DNA from 2 places in the Anabaena sp. UHCC 0253 genome. Region 1 is predicted to be linked to the other one. Evidence: predicted binding sites of a transcription regulator. Region 1 holds the regulator's gene; the other holds the start of a gene.
What was found. Region 1 encodes NtcA, which controls nitrogen genes in cyanobacteria. Its sites were predicted from a motif close to TNTGTANNNNNNNNTACANA; they were not measured.
Positions count from the first base shown of each region.

Region 1 (12,405 bases):
TAATATTTGCCGAAATTTACGGGAAAGTTTACAAGCTGATGAAGATCGGGGAATTGATCAGGCTTACGCTGATTTACAAGATGCTCTGTATGAACTGAATCGAGAAGTCCGTCAGTATTATGCTGAGGATGAAGATGAGGATTTATTTGGTGCTATCCGTGACATCTTTGTGGGAGAAAAAGAACCAGAACGGGATGTTTATCGAGATAATTATCGGCAACGAGACTCATCTAACCGAGGTTCTAGCAGAGATTATGGCAGGGAAAATCGAGAAAGTCGTTCTCCCAATTATGAAAGTCGTCCTACCCGCAGCAAACGCCCCAGCTACCAGGATAATTGGGATGATGACGATGATTGGCTGTAATTCGATTTGGGATTTTGGATTTTAGATTCACTGTCTTCGGTCTAAAATCTAATTTTCAATATTTGCAGTGTCAGTGATAAGTAGAAGCACAACTGACAACTGACAACTGACAACTGACAACAAACATTTAAATAACAGATTATGCAAAATTTGCAGAATTTTCGTGATTATTACGAGATTTTAGGAGTTTCTAAAGATGCCACAAGCGAAGAAATTAAAAAGGTTTATCGGCGTTTAGCTAGACAATATCACCCTGATTTGAATCCAGGAAATAAGGAAGCTGAGGAAAAATTTAAAACCATCGGTGAGGCTTATGAAATTCTTTCCGATCCTAGCAGGCGATCGCAATATGACCAATTTAGCCGCTATTGGCAACAAAATGGCTTTGCCGGCAATAAACAAACTCCCAAGGCTAAAGGCTGGGAAAGCCGCGCTAACGGTCGTTCTAGTCAAGAGGTAGACCCCAGCCAATTTAACGATTTTGAAAGTTTTGTCAATCAAGTAATTGGTGTCAGCAACCGCAAAGAACCGAAAAATAGCACCGGAAACACCACTACAAGCGACCCCTTCCGCACTCCTAGAACCAAAGTTGCATATACAGTTAATACTCCACCTCGTACCACCCGTAGGGATATCGAAGCTAGGCTAACCCTACCTTTGGAAAAAGCTTATCAAGGTGGTAATGAAAGGATACGTTTAGAAGATGGGCGATCGCTCGAAGTGACTATGCCCCCAGCTATGGTGACAGGGCAAACCATCCGCCTCCGCAATCAAGGCATTAGTGGCGGCGATTTATACTTAAAAATTACCGTTGATCCTCATCCTTTGTTTAAGCTGGAAGGTTTTAATATCTTCTGTCAAGTTCCTGTGACTCCTAGTGAAGCCGTTTTAGGTGGACAAGTCGAAGCACCTACTCTTGATGGTCCAGTAAAAATGACCATTCCCTCTGGTGTGAGGTCTGGACAAAGATTCCGTCTCGGTAATAAAGGCTACCCTGGCGATAATGGTCAACGGGGTGATCAATTAGTGGAAGTTCAGATAGTAACTCCGAAAACTCTTACAGATGAAGAAAGACAACTTTATGAAAAATTGCGGGAAATAGAAACTTTTAAACCTCGTGCTGATTTAATTTAGTTTTTATGAATATTCTGATCTCCTTCTAATTCTTCTTCTGTCACCTGTCACCTGTCACCTGTCACCTAACTACACACTCATTTCTAACATCCTTTGCATTGGTCGCAGTGCCGCTATGCGGATTTCTTCTGGTAACGTAATTTCTGGGGTGCGGTTTTTCATGGCTAAATACAGCTTTTCTAAGGTATTTAACCGCATAAATGGACATTCGTTACAGTTACAATCACTTTGCGGGGGTGCGGGAATAAAGTGTTTGTTAGGTGCTAGTTTTTGCATCTGGTGAATGATTCCCGGCTCTGTAGCCACGATGAATTCTTGGCTAGGGCTGGTTTGACAATAATTGAGTAAGGCGGCTGTAGAGCCAATATAGCTGGCGTGACGTAAGACACTGGTTTCACATTCGGGGTGAGCGATCGCTTCTGCATGAGGATGTGTAATTTTTAACTGCACTATTTTCTTTTCGGAAAAAGTCTCATGGACAATACAGCTACCTTGCCATAACAGCATTTCCCGTCCTGTTTGTTCGATTACATACCTTCCCAAGTTGCGATCAGGGGCGAAAATAATCGGCTGTTCTGGGGGTATTTGCTGAACAATTTTCACAGCATTGGAACTGGTACAGATGATATCGCTCATAGCCTTAATTTCGGCGGAGCAGTTAATATAGGAAATTACTAAATGGTCTGGGTGTGCGGCTTTGAAAGCAGCAAACTCTTTGGGAGGACAACTATCTGCTAAAGAACAACCTGCATTAATATCTGGTAACAAGACCAATTTATCAGGGTTGAGGATTTTCGCTGTTTCCGCCATAAAGTGAACACCTGCAAACACAATTACATCTGCTTTGGTATTGGCTGCGGCTCTGGCTAATTGTAAGGAATCGCCAATAAAGTCGGCAATATCTTGAATATCAGGATCTTGATAATAGTGGGCTAATATCACTGCATTCAGTTCTGTTTTCAGATCCTCAATAGCAGCAAATAAATCTAATGGGAGAATGCCTGATTTTGGTTGAGTAAGTGTAGTTGTAAACACAATTAAAAACTGCTTTATTGTACAATAAGATTACCTTGTTAATTTAATTATAGTAGTTTTTACCAAAAATAGTTGGTGATTGATCTTAGCAATTTATGCCCAAATCCGGTGGAGTTTCATATCCTGGAGATATACGGCTTTTTAAAGTGGCATGACCAGTCAGAAAACTCAATCTAAACCTGTCAAAATTGCTGTAATTGGCGATGTTCACGACCAATGGGAAGAAGAAGACGGCATAGCACTCCAGCATCTCGGTGTTGACTTAGTGTTATTTGTCGGCGATTTCGGGAATGAGTCAGTGGAAGTGGTAAAAGCGATCGCTTCCCTGGATATTCCCAAAGCAGTGGTAATGGGCAACCACGACGCATGGTATTCAGCGACTGAATGGGGACGCAAAAAATGCCCTTATGACCGCACCAAGGAAGACTGGGTACAGGAACAGTTAGATTTATTAGGATCTACCCAAGTCGGTTATGGTAAGTTGGATTTCCCCCAGTGGAATTTAACTGTGGTGGGTGGTCGTCCTTTTACCTGGGGTGGACCGGAATGGCGATTTGCGGAAATCTGTCAAGAACGCTATGGTGTTTCTAGCATGGAAGAGTCCGCAGATAAAATCGTCAAAGTGGTAAAAAGTGTTACTTGTGAGAATATTATTTTTCTAGGACACAATGGACCAAGTGGTTTAGGCGATCGCCCTGAAGACCCCTGTGGTAAAGATTGGCATCCTCTCGGTGGTGATTTTGGTGATCCTGATTTAGCGGAAGCGATTTCTCAAAGTCTCAACATGAAGAAAACCGTTTCCCTAGTCGCTTTTGGTCATATGCACCGCGCACTTCGCCATACTAAAAAGGTGCAAAGGAAGGCTGTATTTAGAAGTCCAGAAGGAACTATTTACTTAAATGCCGCTACTGTCCCCCGAATTGTACAGGAAGACGGGATTAAGTTACGGAATTTTTCTCTGGTTTCTTTGGAAGGCGGTGTCGTTACAAAAGCTTCTCTAGTTTGGCTAGGTAAAGATTTCCAGGTCGCTACTGAGGAAGTTTTTTATAATTCTTCTCTTTCAGTAGTGCCAATTCTGTAATTATATGTTATGATATTATTTGTCAGTTTTTGTATTTCACAATTCTGGCAAATAATCTGGAGAGGTGGCAGAGTGGTCGAATGCGCCTGACTTGAAATCAGGTGAGGTGAAAGCTTCCGGGAGTTCGAATCTCCCCCTCTCCGTTTTTTTAGTTTTTATCTCACGCAGAGGCGCAGAGTCGCAAAGAAGAGCTTAAGAGTTTGGTTTGGAAATATTAAATCTACTGTAAGGTAAGTGTCAGCTTTGCTCTGATTCCAGATATAACCTTTCAGATATGTAATTCAGTAATAGGTATGATTTGCTGAATTTACAAATAATGTCAGGGTATAGTCAATTGTATATTCTTAACCCTAATTAATATTAAATTTGCCATGAAAATAGAAATTGCTAACTTAGGTGTTATTCAAAAAGCAGAAATTGATTTAAAGCCGTTGACTGTGTTTATTGGTGGTAATGGAACTGGGAAAACTTGGACAGCTTATACTTTAGCATCTATTTTAGGTGAATATGGATGTGAGAGATATTGGCAAGCTTATCTTGATAAAAAAACTCAGTATAGATATCCAATTATAGATAATGCAATTGAGGAATTTTTACAAGAAGGAACAGTTCGGATTAATTTAATTGAGTTTGCTGAAGAGTTTATTGAAACATACATTAATGATGTTTCTTCTTTAGCACATAGCTGGATGAATAAATTTCTAGCTACAGAGCGTGTTGATTTTGAAAAAATGAAAGTGAGTTTTGATTTAGCAGAAGCTAAACCAGAAATATTGGATAATCTTAAAAAAGATTTTATAGATCAACAGTTATCTTTTGGTACTCAAAGTAAAGATACTTTACATATTCTCAAGGAATTAGGTGACAGTAAGATTTATTTATATATACTTTCAGTTTCCGAAGAAAATATTTTGAAAAAATTACCTAGAAGAGCATTTGAGCAGATTTTGCTTAAATTAATTTTTAGAACAATTCACAGGTTTTTGCATTTAGAAACTTATATATTTCCTACAGAAAGAACAGGGATTTTACCATTTTTTTCTTCAGCTACAAAAATTGAAAATTACTTAGATATTGAAAATTTTGACGATATTGATGAAAATGTAAAAAATCTTTCATCTATAAAATTAAGCATACCAGTACAAGATTTAAAATTGACACTAGAAAGTATATATATAAAAACATCATCAGAAAGAGAAAAAGAAATACAACTTTACCCAGAAGTTTTGGAATATCTTAAATTAGCAGAAATTTTAGAAAATGATATTTTGGGAGGAAAAGTCAATGTTGAAAATTCTAGCTTTGATCAAGAAATTATTTATCAACCATCAGAAAATATTAAATTAGAAATAGCGGTTTCTTCTTCAATGGTAAAAGAATTAGCTCCGTTAGTTTTGTGCTTGCGTTATTTTGCTTTACCAAATGAATTACTAATTATTGATGAACCAGAAGTGAATTTACACCCAGCAGCGCAAGTACAAATTATTGAATTTTTAGCAATGTTAGTTCAAGCAGGTTTGAAAGTTCTAATTACAACCCATAGCTCTTATATTGTTGATCATTTAGCTAATTTGATTAAAGCCTCTAAATATGAAAATAAAGAAAGTATAAAAGAAAAATTTTGTTTAGATAGGACAGATGCTTTTATTCCTCAAGAAAAAGTTTCTGTATATTTATTTGAAGATGGTACAGCTAAAAATATTTTACATGAAGATGGTAGGATAGATTGGGGAACATTTGGGGAAGTGTCAGAATACATTGCTCATGTTTTTTTATAATCACTCTTATAATCTTAAATTCAGGAGTGATTTTAAAATGCCTTTCAATACCTTATTGTTATCATGTTGTTTACTACCAGGAAAGACAAGCCTTAAAGAAAATGGAGTAGAGGTAAGTTTACAACCAGCAAGTGGTGAAACTGTTTTATTTTTTCATATAGATGAGAAATCAAATCCTAATTGTCAGTTTCGTAAATTATTAGGATTAGATAGAGAAGGTATGAAAATTTGTGATCTTATTGTATTTTATGCAAAAGACAATGAAAAGATCATCTGTTTTGTAGAATTGAAGGGAGGTGATATCAAAACAGCAAAAGAGCAGGTTATAAATACATATACATACTTTAGAAAGGTTATAAAAAAAGTTGACCCATCATTAAATTTTACACCGAAAACTTATATTAAATCGAACGTTTCTGGACCTCAAGAAACGGGAAAGTATCAAGAAGAATTAAAGGCTGAGTTTGGTGAAGGTAACTGTCGCATTAGCAAAAATTCAGATTTAGGTGCTTTTTTGCGAAATATCAAGCCTCAACCACCAGGAAAAGGAAAGAAGGGTAGATGATTTACTCTAAAGTATTTTTCCTTTTCCCTCACCCCTTATTACATCATGTTACAATTACTAATAAATCCCCTTGGGAGTTGCACCCATGAATAATCTTAAAGTTAATTGACTTACACCCTGGGGTACTAATAGTCTGTCAAGAAGTAATTAATTGACGGGTAAATAATCTTCCTTCTTTCTTCTTCCTTCGCGCTCTTTGCGTTCTTCGTGGTTCGTTTCTTCTTTATTCGTCAAAATGTATTTGACAGACTACTAGATTTTTTGCTTGGAAACCTAGAAAACCAAATTTTGGACTTAACTAAATTAAAATCCAAAGAATAATCTAACAATTCCCAAAATAGTACCTAGAGGACCAGCTACAGTATTAACTCTATCACCTGTTTTAGTTAAACTGTTGCGATCAACTACCACGACATCATTATTACGAAGAATAGGATTAGTTTCCTCATTAATTCCTTTAGCCAAATCCACTTGAACTGGACGTTTGGTAACAGTACCATTGGGGTTGAGACGAATTAAATCTACAGTTCCTCTACTAGCTCTACCATCATTGAAACCACCTGCTGCTAATAATGCCTGATTTAAAGAGCTATTGGGTTGTAGTTTGACTGCACCAGGATTTTTGACTTCACCTACTACACCTACTTCAATCGTTGTTGGTGATAAGGTTGTGGTAGCTAATTGAGTGGCTTCAGCAACACTAATTTCTGTAGCTGTAGGGATGATAATCGTATCTCCATCTTGGACTACGATGTCTTGATTGAGATCACCACTTTGTAGCAATTCCCATAGGTTGATATCTATAGTTTGTTCTGTACCAGTGCGGGTAGGACGGCGTAATTTGATCTTGCGAACATCAGCTTGTGATGTAATTCCCCCAGCTAGTTGCAAACTCCGCATTACAGTTGGTAAACCACCACCAGCACTATCACCCTCTGCACCACCTCCATTCCCAGGGGTGACAAGATAAGAACCAGGACGGTAAACTTGACCAATTACAACTACTGTGCGGGGTGAAGTTTGACTCGCTGCAAAGTTAGCTGCAAATAAATTCCGGGCTTCAGCAACATTTAAACTAGCAGCAGTAGGGACAAATATGGTGTCTCCATCTCGTAAGGTAATATCCTCAGATATTCTCCCGGTTTGGGTGAGTTCCTTTAAGTTAAGAGAGACTACTTGCTCTCCAGTACGTCCTGTTTTGCGGCGTAATTGAACTTGAGTTACATCTGCTGCTAATGTTACCCCTTGGGATACTGTAAGTGCTGCTAATACGGTTGGATATTGTACACCGGGGTTGTTTCCTGCTCCTCCTTGTAGACTAAGGGTGTAAGCTCCTGGCCTTGTTACTTCTCCAGCTACAAATACATTAATAGGACGGGGTGATAATAAGTTGACGGAAATGAGGGGACGTTTGAGAAAACGAGCATATCTTTTAGCAATTGTATCAGCGGCCTGTTCAGTGGTTAATCCCAGCACAGGTACACTACCAATTAAAGGTAGGTTAATTGAACCACCGGGGGGAATTTGATATTCACCTGTGTATTCTGGGACTTCAAATACATTGACACGAATGAGATCGCCACCTCCTAATAAGTAATCTGTAACCATGCTGGAAGCAAGTTTTTCTGGTTGTTTCTGAGCTAAACTCGCAGATGGTAAAGCAATATTGACAGTTGTTAACAATGCTAAACCCATAGTTGAATGGGTGAGAAATTTACACAAATCTTTATTAAGCATATTTACCTGAGATGGGGAGATGATGATATTTAGAGTTATGTTGAAACAGTTTAATGTTGAGTATACTTAAATATCGCAGTGGCTCAACAATTTTATTTTCTAATAAATCTTTAGTTTTCCGGACATAAATGATTTATTGATTGGGAATATTGATTTTGGATTTTCAATGAAGTTAATTCATTTTTTTATTGATTGATACAATTTACTTTTCAATTTTTAGAACTAGTTGAAGTTATATTTTTCCAGTTTAGTTTAAAAGATTTTCACTAAAATATGAGATTTAGAATTTGATTTTTTGCTCAATATTTACACCTCCAACTCTGTTTTTTGTTTTTTTACTTTTACCTAAATAGAAACCGTTACAAATTATAGATTAATTTGTAAATATAGCAGTACTGTTAGGAATAATATTACTACTTATGGCTGATTTATCTATGAAGATTCCATTGAGGATGCTGTTTAAATTACAAACTTAGTAGGAATATCAAATCAAGATAAAGTAAAAGCCATAAAAGTTTGTGGTTGTTGCGCCTATTTACTAGGAAATCAAATTAATTGAGGGGATGATTTCGGGTTTGAATTTGGTGGATAAAAAACTCTTCTAGAGATTGACGTGATAGATTCATGGTGATAATTTTCCCTCCCATTAATCGGAGACTGGCCAGAAAATCATAGTAATCTTCTTGGAGTATACCTTGCCAAGATCCATCAGCCCCAAATTCTAAACTAGCTATCCATTTTTTCAAGATTTCCCCGTCTCCTCCTTTACCTTTGACATGGTATGTGTTTTGGTTTCCTAAAAGTTCATTTAAAGAACCAGAGCAGATTAATTCTCCTTGAGCAAGGATAGCAACGCGATCGCATATTTGTTCAACTTCACTCAACACATGACTATTAAAAAATATGGTTTTACCAGATGCTTTCAGAGAAAGAATAATTTCTCGCATTTGGTAACGTCCCAGGGGATCAAGTCCAGACATGGGTTCATCTAAAAAAACTAAGTCTGGATCATTAATTAGTGCTTGAGCCATGCCCACACGCTGAAGCATTCCTTTAGAATAACGCCGCATTTGCTTTTTGCGAGCATCAGCTTGGGATAAACCGACTAATTCCAATAATTGGGGAATGCGTTGACGTTGTAACTTTTGAGGAATTTGAAATAAACCTGCTGTTAACTGCAAAAATTCCCAACCACTGAGATAGTCGTATAAATAGGGATTTTCTGGAAGGTAGCCAATATGTTGCTTGACTTTAGCGTTGCCTATCGGTTTACCTAATAATAATCCTCGACCAGATGTAGGGCGGATAATTCCCAACAACAATTTTAATAGCGTGGTTTTACCCGCACCATTAGGACCCAACAAGCCAAAGGTTTCTCCTGGGTATACTTGTAAAGAACAGTTTTTGAGAGATACAACTTTTTGATTGAGCCAAAATCCCGTGCGATAGACTTTTCGCAATTCAGAAGTCAGGACTACTGGTTGTTTATCTATGGGATTTTGTTGAGAATCGGGGTTGTCTACAACAGAATTCATGGTTGTGAAACTAGCAACTACTGACTATTGAGAACTAAATACAGATTAACCGATACAGATGATTTTTATAACATACCTTTAGAACTAGGAATTGTTGAACCACGACGGGGATCAATTTCCAAAGCTATTCGCATGGCTCTAGCAAAGGCTTTAAATGTGGCTTCAATAATATGATGGGAATTAATTCCATCCAATTGGCGAATATGTAAGGTCATTTGGCTGTGATTTACCAATGCTACAAAAAACTCTCGTACTAATTGTGTATCATAAGTTCCCACCCGTTGAGTAGGAATTTCTAAACCATAACTCAAATGAGGTCTACCAGAGAAGTCTAAGGCCACCTGAACTAAAGCTTCATCTAAGGGAGCAAGAAAATTCCCAAAGCGGACAATGCCTTTTTTATTACCCAAAGCTTGAAATAAAGCTTGTCCCAAGGTAATCCCCACATCTTCGTTAGTGTGGTGATCATCAATTTCCCAATCACCTTTAGCTTGAATATCCAAGTCAAATAACCCATGAGAGGCGATTTGATGGAGCATATGATCTAAAAAGGGAATGCCTGTCGAGACTTTGCATATCCCTGTACCATCTAAATTAATGGTGACATGAACATCTGTTTCACCAGTAGTACGGTGAACTGAAGCTATTCGAGGAGTTTGGTGATTAGTCATTTGTCATAAGAGGGAAAAGGGACTAGCAAGCAATTGATAATTGTCAATTGTCAATTGTCAATTATCAATTATTAAATCTTATTACATCCCCATGATTTCATATCCTGCATCTACATACAGGATTTGTCCAGTAATACCGCTTGCTAAATCGCTACATAAAAAAGCCGCAGTATTACCTACTTCTAGTTGAGTAACGGTGCGACGGAGGGGAGCTACTTGTTCAACATGATGAATCATATCCAAAATTCCGCCTACAGCAGAAGATGCTAAGGTGCGGATGGGTCCTGCTGAAATGCCATTGACGCGAATATTATCAGGTCCAAGTTCTGCGGCCAAGTAACGAACACTGGCTTCTAAGCCAGCTTTAGCCACACCCATAACATTATAGTTAGGAATGGCGCGAACTGCCCCCAAATATGTAAGAGTAATAATACTTCCACCTTCAGTCATTAAAGGTTTAGCTGCACCGCTTAACTGAACAAGTGAATAAGTGCTAATTTCTAAAGCTGTTTTGAAACCAGAACGGGAAGTTTGACTAAAACCACCAGTCAAATCGTCTCTGTTAGCAAAGGCCAAACAATGAACTAAAATATCTATTTTCCCCCATTCTTGCCGGATGGTTTCAAAAGTAGATTGAATTTGCTCGTCATTTTCGACATTGCAGGGCAAAAATAGACTAGGAGCAAGAGGTTCTACCAATTCAGAAACTTTTTTTTCCATTTTACCCTTGTCATCTGGCAAGTAGGTAATGCCCAAATTAGCCCCTGCTTTGTGCAGTTGTTGAGCTATTCCCCAAGCAATTGATCGGTTATTGGCAATACCTGTAACCAGGGCATTTTTTCCAGACAGATTCAGCATAGAAGTTGCTAATGTAATTCATCATTAGGAGCATACTAGAATGTGAGCCTAGTTTGACTTTGTTAGGCTAGGGATTTTTGAAAATGCTGCAAGTTTGGGCAGTAAGACCCCGGAAATTATGACCATGTTTGCAAATATTCTCAAGAAATCGCCAAGCTTCTTAGGTTCACCTTTTCACTAGAATTGGGGAAACTACTTATCAATAATTACTAGCTAAACGGAACAATAATTATGTATCATAATAAACGAATGACTAAGAATTATGGATTTGAGTATAGGAAAAAACAGAAAGGTTAACGGTGCTTTATTGATTTTTCAGGTGTATTCTTAGGTAATCAGTTTTTGTTTTTCTGGCATTGGGTAGGGGAAGGGAGATGATCGTGACACAAGACAAAGCCCTAGCAAATGTTTTTCGTCAGATGGCAACCGGGGCATTTCCTCCGGTTGTGGAAACGTTTGAACGCAATAAGACGATCTTTTTTCCGGGAGATCCTGCCGAACGAGTTTATTTTCTTCTTAAGGGTGCGGTGAAACTGTCGAGGGTGTATGAGGCAGGAGAAGAAATAACGGTAGCTCTGCTCCGGGAAAATAGCGTTTTTGGTGTGCTGTCGCTGCTGACAGGCAATAAGTCTGATCGATTCTATCATGCAGTGGCATTTACTACTGTAGAATTGCTTTCAGCGCCAATTGAACAAGTTGAGCAGGCACTGAAGGAAAATCCAGAATTATCAATGTTAATGCTGCGAGGGCTATCTTCGCGGATTCTGCAAACAGAGATGATGATCGAAACTCTGGCTCACCGAGACATGGGTTCACGGTTAATTAGTTTTCTGTTAATTCTCTGTCGAGATTTTGGCGTTCCTTGCGCTGATGGCATTACCATTGATCTGAAGTTATCCCATCAGGCGATCGCGGAAGCAATTGGCTCTACTCGCGTGACTGTCACTAGATTACTAGGCGATTTACGCGAGAAAAAAATGATTTCAATTCATAAAAAGAAGATTACTGTGCATAAACCTGTTGCTTTAAGTAAGCAATTTACCTAAAGGTGATGGGGAAATGGAGTTAGTACAGGTTCTATTTTCGAGGTAGTGCAGTTTTGGGATCTTCCCAAGTAGAGTAAATACCGTCAAGAGTGAACCGATAATTTGGAGGAAAATCTAAAAATTGCATAATTTCTACTTTTGGCTAACTCCATTTACCCACAGACAATGGTTTAACGTAGTAGGCTGTATCTGGAAGCATTGCGGTAGCTAAAAATGACCACCGGGTACATCCTCATTGCAGCAATTTTAATTTTGGGAGGCGTAATTGCCACCGTGGGCGATCGCATTGGCACACGGGTTGGTAAAGCACGCCTCTCACTTTTCAACTTACGCCCGAAAAAAACCGCTGTAATTGTCACTATTTTTACAGGTGCTTTGATTTCCGCATCCACTTTAGCAATTCTCTTTGCTGCTGATAAGGGATTGCGGCAGGGTGTATTTGAATTAGAAGATATTCAAAGAGATTTGGGCAACAAGCGAGAACAATTAAAAACCGCAGAAGCTCAAAAAACCCAAGCAGAGCGCGAGTTAAATCAAGCTAGACAAGCACAAAATCAAGCACAAAAAGAACTACAGGCAATTAATAAATCATTACAGGCAG
Region 1 is NZ_VILD01000008.1:177,837-190,241, forward strand. It holds gene dnaK (molecular chaperone DnaK) at 1-364, shown strand, start outside; gene FJR38_RS20875 (DnaJ C-terminal domain-containing protein) at 506-1,498, shown strand; gene nadA (quinolinate synthase NadA) at 1,568-2,533, opposite strand; gene FJR38_RS20885 (TIGR04168 family protein) at 2,685-3,614, shown strand; tRNA gene FJR38_RS20890 (tRNA-Ser) at 3,673-3,757, shown strand; gene FJR38_RS20895 (ATP-binding protein) at 3,986-5,392, shown strand; gene FJR38_RS20900 (hypothetical protein) at 5,430-5,957, shown strand; gene FJR38_RS20905 (polysaccharide biosynthesis/export family protein) at 6,261-7,694, opposite strand; gene FJR38_RS20910 (ABC transporter ATP-binding protein) at 8,246-9,229, opposite strand; gene hisB (imidazoleglycerol-phosphate dehydratase HisB) at 9,295-9,900, opposite strand; gene fabI (enoyl-ACP reductase FabI) at 9,982-10,758, opposite strand; gene ntcA (global nitrogen regulator NtcA) at 11,133-11,804, shown strand; gene FJR38_RS20930 (DUF3084 domain-containing protein) at 12,018-12,405, shown strand, end outside.

Region 2 (8,883 bases), on a different contig from region 1:
TCATCCTACATATCACATATTATTATGGCAGCCCTACGATGAGTCATCCTATCCGTTGGCAATCTAGCACTGCTGCACTCATGGCCATAGCCATTACAACAGGTGCAGCTATCCCTTTAGTATCCTTTGCTCCGGCTCTTGCTCAAGGATACAATCTGAATCAATCTCGAACAATTAGTATTCGCTCTGGTGCGACTTTACCTGTTACTTACGAAAAAGAGAAAGTTATTGTTAAACCTGGTGAAACATTACCCCTAACTCTGAGAATAGCGGATAATATTACTGATAGCAACAGAAATATTTTAATCCCTATAAATACTGAAGTGATCGGTGAATTACAACCAGTTAACTTAAATAGCACTTATTCCAGAGATAGGGATACTGAAACTAATCAAGGTGTCCGCTTTGTAGCTAGAGAATTAATCTTTCCTTCTGGACAACGACAACAGATTTTTGCTAACTCCCAAACAATCACCCAAACAGAAACAATTAGTGAGGGAGCAAGCACTGGAAAAATATTAACTGATGCTGCTATTGGTGCGGGTGCAGCTACTGTGATTTCCTTGCTGACAGGTAATAAGAAAATTGAAGTTTTAGAACCTGTTGGTGGTGCAGCAGCCGGGGCTTTGGCAAGTGTATTACTAAGGAAAGAAAAATCTGATGTTTTTGTTCTCAGACCAGATACAGATTTAGCGATTACTCTCACTTCCAATTTAGTTATAAATCGTCAATAAACTTAATTGCTGTTAAGTGTGAATTTAATGATCTGAATAAAGCGATGCTTACATAAATCATGGTGAGCGATCGCTTTATTTTTGTGCATTTATTGTCCACTAGAGCTTAAAATAACTATCTGGGGAATTTTTTTATTGCTTACTTTTTCAAGTCTGTCACCAAAATTGGCTACTTCAACCTCTAGAGGTATACAGAAATCAATAAAAAATGCTATATTAGATTATACATAGTCTTTCTAGACAAAACGTTAATTAACTACTGCTAACATCGAAAATAATGGGAACTATCTATTTTTACGATTGTCTGTATTATTAACCACAAAAAAATAAATTTAGAGGAATAGAATAAATGGTTACTTTCAAAAATTGGCAATCGAAAACAGCATTAGTAATGGCTTTGAGTATTACATCTACGGCTGTTATTCCTTTTGTTATCACTACTCCAGCTTCTGCACAAACCTCTTTCAATGATGTGCAATCTAACTATTGGGCATCTCAATTTATTCAAGAATTATCAAGACGGGAAATTATTGCTGGTTTTCCTGATGGTAGTTTCCGTCCTGAAGAAGCAGTAACCCGCGCTCAATTTGCGGCTATGTTGAATAAAGCCTTCAATAAATCAGCCCAACGACAAGGCATCAGATTTAATGATGTAGCTACCAATTTTTGGGCATATAATGCTATTCAACAATCTTATGTTACTGGTTTCCTCTCTGGCTATCCTGGCAATCGTTTTGAACCTAATCAAGCAATTCCCCGTCAACAAGTTTTAGTTTCTCTTGCGAATGGTTTAAACTATTCTCCTAGTGCCAATATTAATAGCATTCTCCAAACTTTTAATGACGCTTCTAATATTGCTGACTATGCCCGTAGTCCTATAGCAGCCGCTGTGGAAAGACGCATGGTTGTCAACTATCCTAATGTCAATTTCCTCAACCCAACTACCAACGCAACAAGAGCGCAAGTAGCAGCTTTTATTTATCAAGCATTAGTTAGTTCTAACCAAGCTTCCGCTATAAATTCTCCCTATATTGTGGCTTTACAAACTACTCCCACACAACCAACATCTGTTACCATACCCCAAGGAACTACAATTCCTGTTAAGTATGAAAAAGCTGAAAAAATCTTGGTGACAAAAGATGAAACAGCGCCTTTAACTTTAATGACATCTCAAAATATCATTACTCAAAATGGTACAGTGATAATTCCTGCTGGTAGTCAAATTGTTGGTGAACTGAAACCGGCTCAAAATGGTTCTCAATTTGTCGCTCAAAAATTGATTTTAACATCTGGTCAAGAATATCAAATAAGTGCTACTTCTAATGTAATTACTAAAACTGAAACTGTTAGAAAAGGAACTAGCACAAGTACAATTATCAAAAATACTGCCCTTGGTGCAGCCGCAGCCGCAGCCGTCTCTGCGGTGACAGGAGATAGAGCTATTGCGACAGAAGAAGTTTTAGGCGGTGCAGGAATTGGGGCATTAATTGGTTTATTCTTTGGGAAAAGTAGTGTTGATTTAATTGCTATTGAACCTAATACAGATTTGCAATTGACAATGAATCAAGATTTGCCCATTACAGTTAGGTAATAAGTGATAAATTAACTATCACTTAATCAACAGTCAATAGCCAAATTATAAACGTAGTTCCTGGGGTATGAGGTAAGGTGATAACTGAGTTAATTGCCGGACTAAAAGCCTCTATGTTTCCCTGCATTTCTGCTATTAACTGTTTAGCAATGGATATTCCTAAACCAGTCCCAGGAATTTCTGTTTGTGCTTGTACGCCTCGGTAATGTCTTTCTCCTAGATGTTCTAAGTCTGCTGGGGGAATACCAGGACCAGTATCACTAATAGCAATTCCTTGAAAGTTACCTTTTTTTTGCCCACATTGGACTAAAATTTTCCCACCTGCGGGAGTATATTTCAAAGCATTATCTATAATATTACTCAATACTTCCCGTAAAGCCTTTTCATTCACTTTAACTAAAGGTAAATGGTGGGAAATTTCCGTAATTAATTGTAAATTTCGTTCTTGAGCGATCGCTTGAGCCGATATTAACAAAGGCGCTAATAAATCGGCAAGGGAACAATCACTTAACTTTTCTCCTGTTCCGGGTAATAATAACGCAGGTTTAGCTGGCTTCTGCACATTCTCATTCATAACTACCTGAGACTCTGGTAGGGGACGGGGTGCTAAATCTGCTGTATTTAAGTCAATGACCTGATCAAACTGTTGTAATAATTCTTGTAAGCGATCGCTCTCCCGGACTATACTAGTAGCTACTTCACGATTAGTATCAGCAGGACGCATTCGCTTAAATAGTAATTTACCAAAGGTGCGGATAGCAGTTAAAGGGTTACGAAATTGGTGCAAAAGATTATCTAATAAATCCCGTTGTTCCTCTTGCAGAATTTGTTCTTGTTGCAGTTGGTGTTGCAACCATGCCTGACGTTGGTCTAAAATGCAAGCGATCGCTAAAGTTTTAGCAATCCGTTCAATGTCCCCCTCTTCCCGTTCATTCCACTCCCTGTCGTCCCTTGCAGTCACCAATAACCCCATCATTACACCCTCATAAATCAGCGGTAAAACAATTTGGTTATTGCTGAGTAAATATTCATCTTGTAAACTTTGTTTTCCAGTTGCATCGGATTCCGGTGATGGATGCGAAGATACGGAAGTTGGTTTTAACAACCTTCTTTGTTGATTTGGTAACGCCAAAACATTAGCAATCCCTATGGAATAACCGTCCTGTGTTTCACCATATTCATCACCATGGGTTAATACCATCGTTTCTGGATACACCATTACCGGAATCAGTCGGGCATCACCTGTGGGTTTTTCCACCAATTCTTGTGTTAAATAAACTACACTAAAAGACGCTCCCATTCCTTGGGTTAGCAGGGCTATTTGCTCTCGACATAGAGCAAGAAAATCAGAACTAGCAGACATTAGCATGAGTTCAGGAATCTAGAAGGTCAGAAAACATGAGAAAGGTTATTAGCTATCTAGTGTAATCTGGGAATGGGTTAAGAGGCAAAAGGAAGGCAAGAGATACAGAAGCAGAAATTTTTTAATTTTTAATTCTTAATTTTTAATTGTTTTTCCCTCAGTTGTATCAAAACATTAAAACCCATTGATTTTTTAAGATAGAACTTATATAATGACGACGGATTTTGTAGCCAAAACTACAATCTATAGCTTGAAACAGGAGGACAATAGGTTGGCAAGGAGACGTAAGCGGAAGAGTCGTCGCAGACAAGAAGGACGACGGATACTTGAACATATTCCTCAGTACAGCATTGAAAGTGGCGAAGATAAACCTGTGACAGCAGCAAGAAAATTCATTCAAGCTGAAGGTATTTTGCCACCCGCGCTGCTACTAGTAAAGCGTAATGAACATACAACAGACCGTTATTTCTGGGCGGAAAAAGGTCTGTTTGGCGCTCAATACGTAGAAGAGAATCATTTCTTGTTTCCTAGCCTCAAGGTTCTAGAACCGTCTACAGCACAAGAAGCTGTGGCTATGGCTAGTAGATAAACAACAAATGACCATCATATCTCTTAACTGTTACTTCTGACTCTGACAATAATTAACTGGCCATTTTGACCTGTTTATTCAAAAATTCCATTTTTTTTAATTTTGTGGTTGAATCTGCCAGTAGGGTTTAAACAACTTCTCTCAAGTCAACGCATAATCAATTTCTCATAAACCTAATTTGGTTATATGAGTCAATTCATTATCAGCTTATCTCGCAGAGAATAGTGACAGAGCTAGGAGAATCCAAAAACGCAGCATGAATTCATGCTCTCACTAACTTGGACTACTAGCAAGCTCTGTCAACCAAATTAAATTTTTCCTTTCTCCCTACTGCCTATTTGCTCAAAAGTTTAGTCAGAAGTCTAGATTAATGTAGATAGTGATGGTTTTCATCCCCAACAATCAATCAAGTGTCAAGCGTCTTTAGCTGTAATGCCCTTTGTAACTCAGCAAGTTCATCTCTATGGGCAGTAACAGTAATTGTACTTGAGAAGTTTTGTCCACTGCGGATATTTTCCATCTTTAGTGACACCTTCTCAAGTCTTCCAGACTTCTTCCAGTACAACAGACCACTTAAAGGCGCAAACAGGATTAATAACAGAAAAAACTGTCCAAAATCAGGAAAAAGCATTGATAAAACCAATGCTAGACAACCTAAACCCACCGCTGCTAATAGAGTCAAAAAAACAGTTAAAAACCAGCTAGGTCTGACAAATCCCTCAAAAGTGACTTGATTTTTAGTCGAATCTACTGCTAATACTCGATAAGCACGAGAGCGAAAATATTCCTTTAATGAACTCATTAACGTTTCCTCACCCTGCTCTGAAACCAGTCGCATTACTTCTATACGATCTTTAGTTGAAGCGCGGATAAAGAAAAACAAACCAACTGATAACAGCAAAGTTAACAGGAAAGTAGATTGCGAAACAGTAGAATCCATAACGAATTTTTACGTCTGAAATTTTTAGTAGACTTAAACCATTATCAATTATTCTGGAATCAGGTAACAGACAACAGACAGAAGTTATTTTTTAATCTTTAACATTTAATTTTTATATGTCACAAAACTCCGAAACCCCATCATCTAATCTTAGATTTATAGCCCAAAAATTTCGCCTAGCAGGTTGGATTAGTTTCTGGATTCAGTTAGTATTAGGTGTGGTTTCTGGGGTAATTTTACTGCTATATGCTATTTCTAGTCAAAGACCAGGAAGCCCAGCGAACAATCCGGGAACAGGATTTGGCCTTTTCTTAGCAATTTGCGGATTAATTACCTTGGGTGTGGGCATTTATTTGGCTTTCCGGTACACCAGAATTTCCAAAGACCTCCAATCTAGCAATCCTAATAATCGTCCTCGCAAAAGCGAGACTGTACAAGTATTACGTTTAGGAATATGGGTAAATTTAGGAGGAATTCTCCTTACACTATTGGGGGCGCAGGCCATAGTTGGTAGTTTAGCAGCCAGAGCGATTACCCAAACCCAGTTTTTATTCGGTACTCAAGGCAACCAACCGTTTATTAGCGGTTTAGATATGTTTGTAGTCCAAGCGAATATAAACACTATCTCAGCCCACTTTTCTGGACTTATAGCTTCACTATTTCTGCTGAATCGCATTACTAAATAGTTTGGTAAAAGGTAGAATTGCTATTATCAATCATTGAAAAGAGGTAATTCCAGAATAAATCCTGGTAAAACATCTTCTCCTGATAAAGAGGTTGGTAATAATATTATTTCTACAGGTTGATTGAGACGATAAATTTCTACTTGTTGATTTTGCGGATCAATTAACCAACCTAAACGTAAACCGCTATGAAGATATTCTTGCATTTTATCCTGTAATTGAGTTAAAGAATCGGTACGAGAACGCAATTCTATAACAAAATCAGGACAAATTTTAGGGAATTTTTCCTGTTCTTCAATGCTTAAAGATTCCCAACGTTCATTAGCTATCCAAGCGACATCAGGGGAGCGTTTACCACCATTAGGTAAAGTGAAAATAGTGGAAGAACTAAAGACTTTTCCTAGCTTAGTTTTACGATTCCAAATTGCAACATCAGCATTAAATTCTGATTCTCTATTTCCACTAATTGCACCCACTGGAGGCATAATTATTAATTCTCCTTTAGCAGTTTCTTCTAGTTTCCAATCTTCGTTAGTGTGACAGAGGTGATAAAATTGTTCATCACTTAAACCAACTTTTTTAATATTTAAAATTACTGATTCAGATGTCATCATTGCTGATAATCTCCTTCAAGGGTAGGGAATGGATAAAGTAAGGATTCAGGTAAGGGCGAAGCATTCGGGCGATAAATTATCGGTTTTTACCCAAGGTTATAATCCGAATGCTTCGCCCCTACACCTTCCACAATATTTTCTTGATTTTCCACTTCTCATTATTATTGTAGCAATTTATAATTAAACGCAGATAAATGCAGATAAACGCAGATGAAAAATGGATGATTTGATCAATTTTATGATTCTGTGCTGTTGAATCACGTCAATCAAGTACAATTTACCAAAACCAACCAAAACTTACCAATGCTGGATATTAAACAAATTAGAGAAAACCCCCAACTGGTACAAGAAAAGCTGAATACTCGTAGTGGTAAATACGACATTCAGCCTATATTAGATTTAAGTCAAAAACAACGGGAACTAGAAGGAAAACGCAACGAACTTCAAGCCCGGAGTAATGAAATTGGTAAACTAGTTGGACAAAAGGTAAAATCTGGTGTTAATCCTCAAGATCCAGAAATACAAGCCTTAAAGGATGAAGGAAACAGCCTCAAAACCACATTAAGCGGATTAGAACCCCAGGAAAAAGAGTTAAAAGCGCAAATTCAAGAATTACTTTTAGCACTTCCTAACCTTCCTAGTGATTCTACCCCCATAGGTGCAAGCGAAGACGATAACCCAGAAGTAAGAAAATGGGGAGATGAATATAAACCCGAAAACCCGAATATTTTACCACATTGGGAAATTGGGGAAAAGTTGGGTATTTTGAATTTTGAAAGAGCGGTAAAAATTGCCCAAAGTCGGTTTGTGAGTTTGATAGGTGCAGGTGCAGCTTTAGAAAGAGCGTTAATTCAATTTATGCTTTCAAAGCATATTGAAAATGGGTATATAGAAATTAGTCCACCGTTGTTAGTAAATACAGATTCTTTAACCGGAACAGGACAATTACCGAAGTTTGCAGAAGAAAGTTTTAAATGTGCAGATGATGAATTGTGGTTAATTCCCACTGCGGAAGTTCCGGTAACAAATTTTTATCGGGGAGAAATTATCAACGCGGAAGAATTACCAATTTATCACTGTGCATATACTCCATGTTTTCGTCGAGAAGCGGGAAGTTATGGACGGGATATGCGGGGTTTAATTCGGTTGCATCAATTCAATAAAGTGGAGTTGGTGAAGTTAGTAAAACCGGAAGATTCTTTTGATGAATTAGAAAAGTTAGTAGGAAGTGCTGAGAGTATTTTACAGGCTTTAAAGTTGCCTTATCGTGTGATTAATTTATGTACTGCTGATTTAGGTTTTGGGGCAACTAAGACCTATGATTTAGAGGTTTGGTTGCCTTCTTCTGGGAAGTATCGAGAGATTTCTAGTTGTTCTAATTGTGTGGATTTTCAAGCAAGAAGGGCGGATATTCGGTTTAAGGAAGCTGGTAAGAAAGGGACGCAATTTGTACATACTTTAAATGGTTCTGGTTTAGCTGTGGGAAGGACTATGGCGGCGATTTTGGAGAATTATCAGCAAGCTGATGGAACGATTAAAGTACCGGAGGTTTTGCAGGTTTATTTGGGTAGGGAGGTTTTGTGATTTAGGGGTTTTGACCACTAAAAACACCGATACATAAAGGGATATACAAATAAATTTTAAATTTTGTATAATCCCTGATTATAGGATACAATATTATCTTAAATATATCTATGTAGATACTCTTATGGCTCAGTTTCAAATAATTATTACTGCAATCTTCTGTATAGCCATTTTTTCCTGCTGGTTAGTTTTTTCAAAAGGCTTCAATATTGGTATTGCTCCTATAGTGGCTATAGGATTCTTCTTATTATCATTAGGATTAATGTTTTGGGTGTTTTTAACACCTAGTGGCAAAAATTTAGCTCGGAACTATAACAAAATATGTAACAAAATACAACTAGAAAAGCTAAAAATAGAGAGTAATTATATAGAAATGATATATGATTTCAAAAATCTCTCCACATTTCAGCAGGTAGAGGAATGGGATAGAAAAGCGCAAGCCAAAATAGGAGAACTGATTAATATAACTAATAATCTTGAAACAGAATTAACTCAAAATAATAAAATTTTAGATTATTTAATAATGGGTATTAAAGAACAATACATAGTATTTTTAGCGAGTATTGTGGAAAAATTACAAGAATTTATAGATTTTACACCTAACTCTCCTAAAGAACAAAAAATACTTCTCAAAGAACTAAAACAACGTAAAAAAGAGTTGCAATTACAAAAACGAGAGTTAACAGCTAATATGAAATCAATTCAAGCGGATGCTCGTTTACGTAGTGTTTATGCTGGTAGAGATTTTTTAGGTATTTATAATTCCAATCTAGCTGCCCATGAAC
Region 2 is NZ_VILD01000005.1:287,215-296,097, reverse strand. It holds gene FJR38_RS15630 (conjugal transfer protein TrbI) at 39-734, shown strand; gene FJR38_RS15625 (S-layer homology domain-containing protein) at 1,084-2,325, shown strand; gene FJR38_RS15620 (ATP-binding protein) at 2,348-3,694, opposite strand; gene FJR38_RS15615 (DUF3155 domain-containing protein) at 3,960-4,277, shown strand; gene FJR38_RS15610 (cofactor assembly of complex C subunit B) at 4,684-5,217, opposite strand; gene FJR38_RS15605 (DUF3611 family protein) at 5,334-5,903, shown strand; gene FJR38_RS15600 (Uma2 family endonuclease) at 5,930-6,511, opposite strand; gene serS (serine--tRNA ligase) at 6,818-8,098, shown strand; gene FJR38_RS15590 (stage II sporulation protein M) at 8,223-8,883, shown strand, end outside.
Region 2: the regulator NtcA is predicted to act here: its motif matches at 3,912-3,931, upstream of FJR38_RS15615 (DUF3155 domain-containing protein).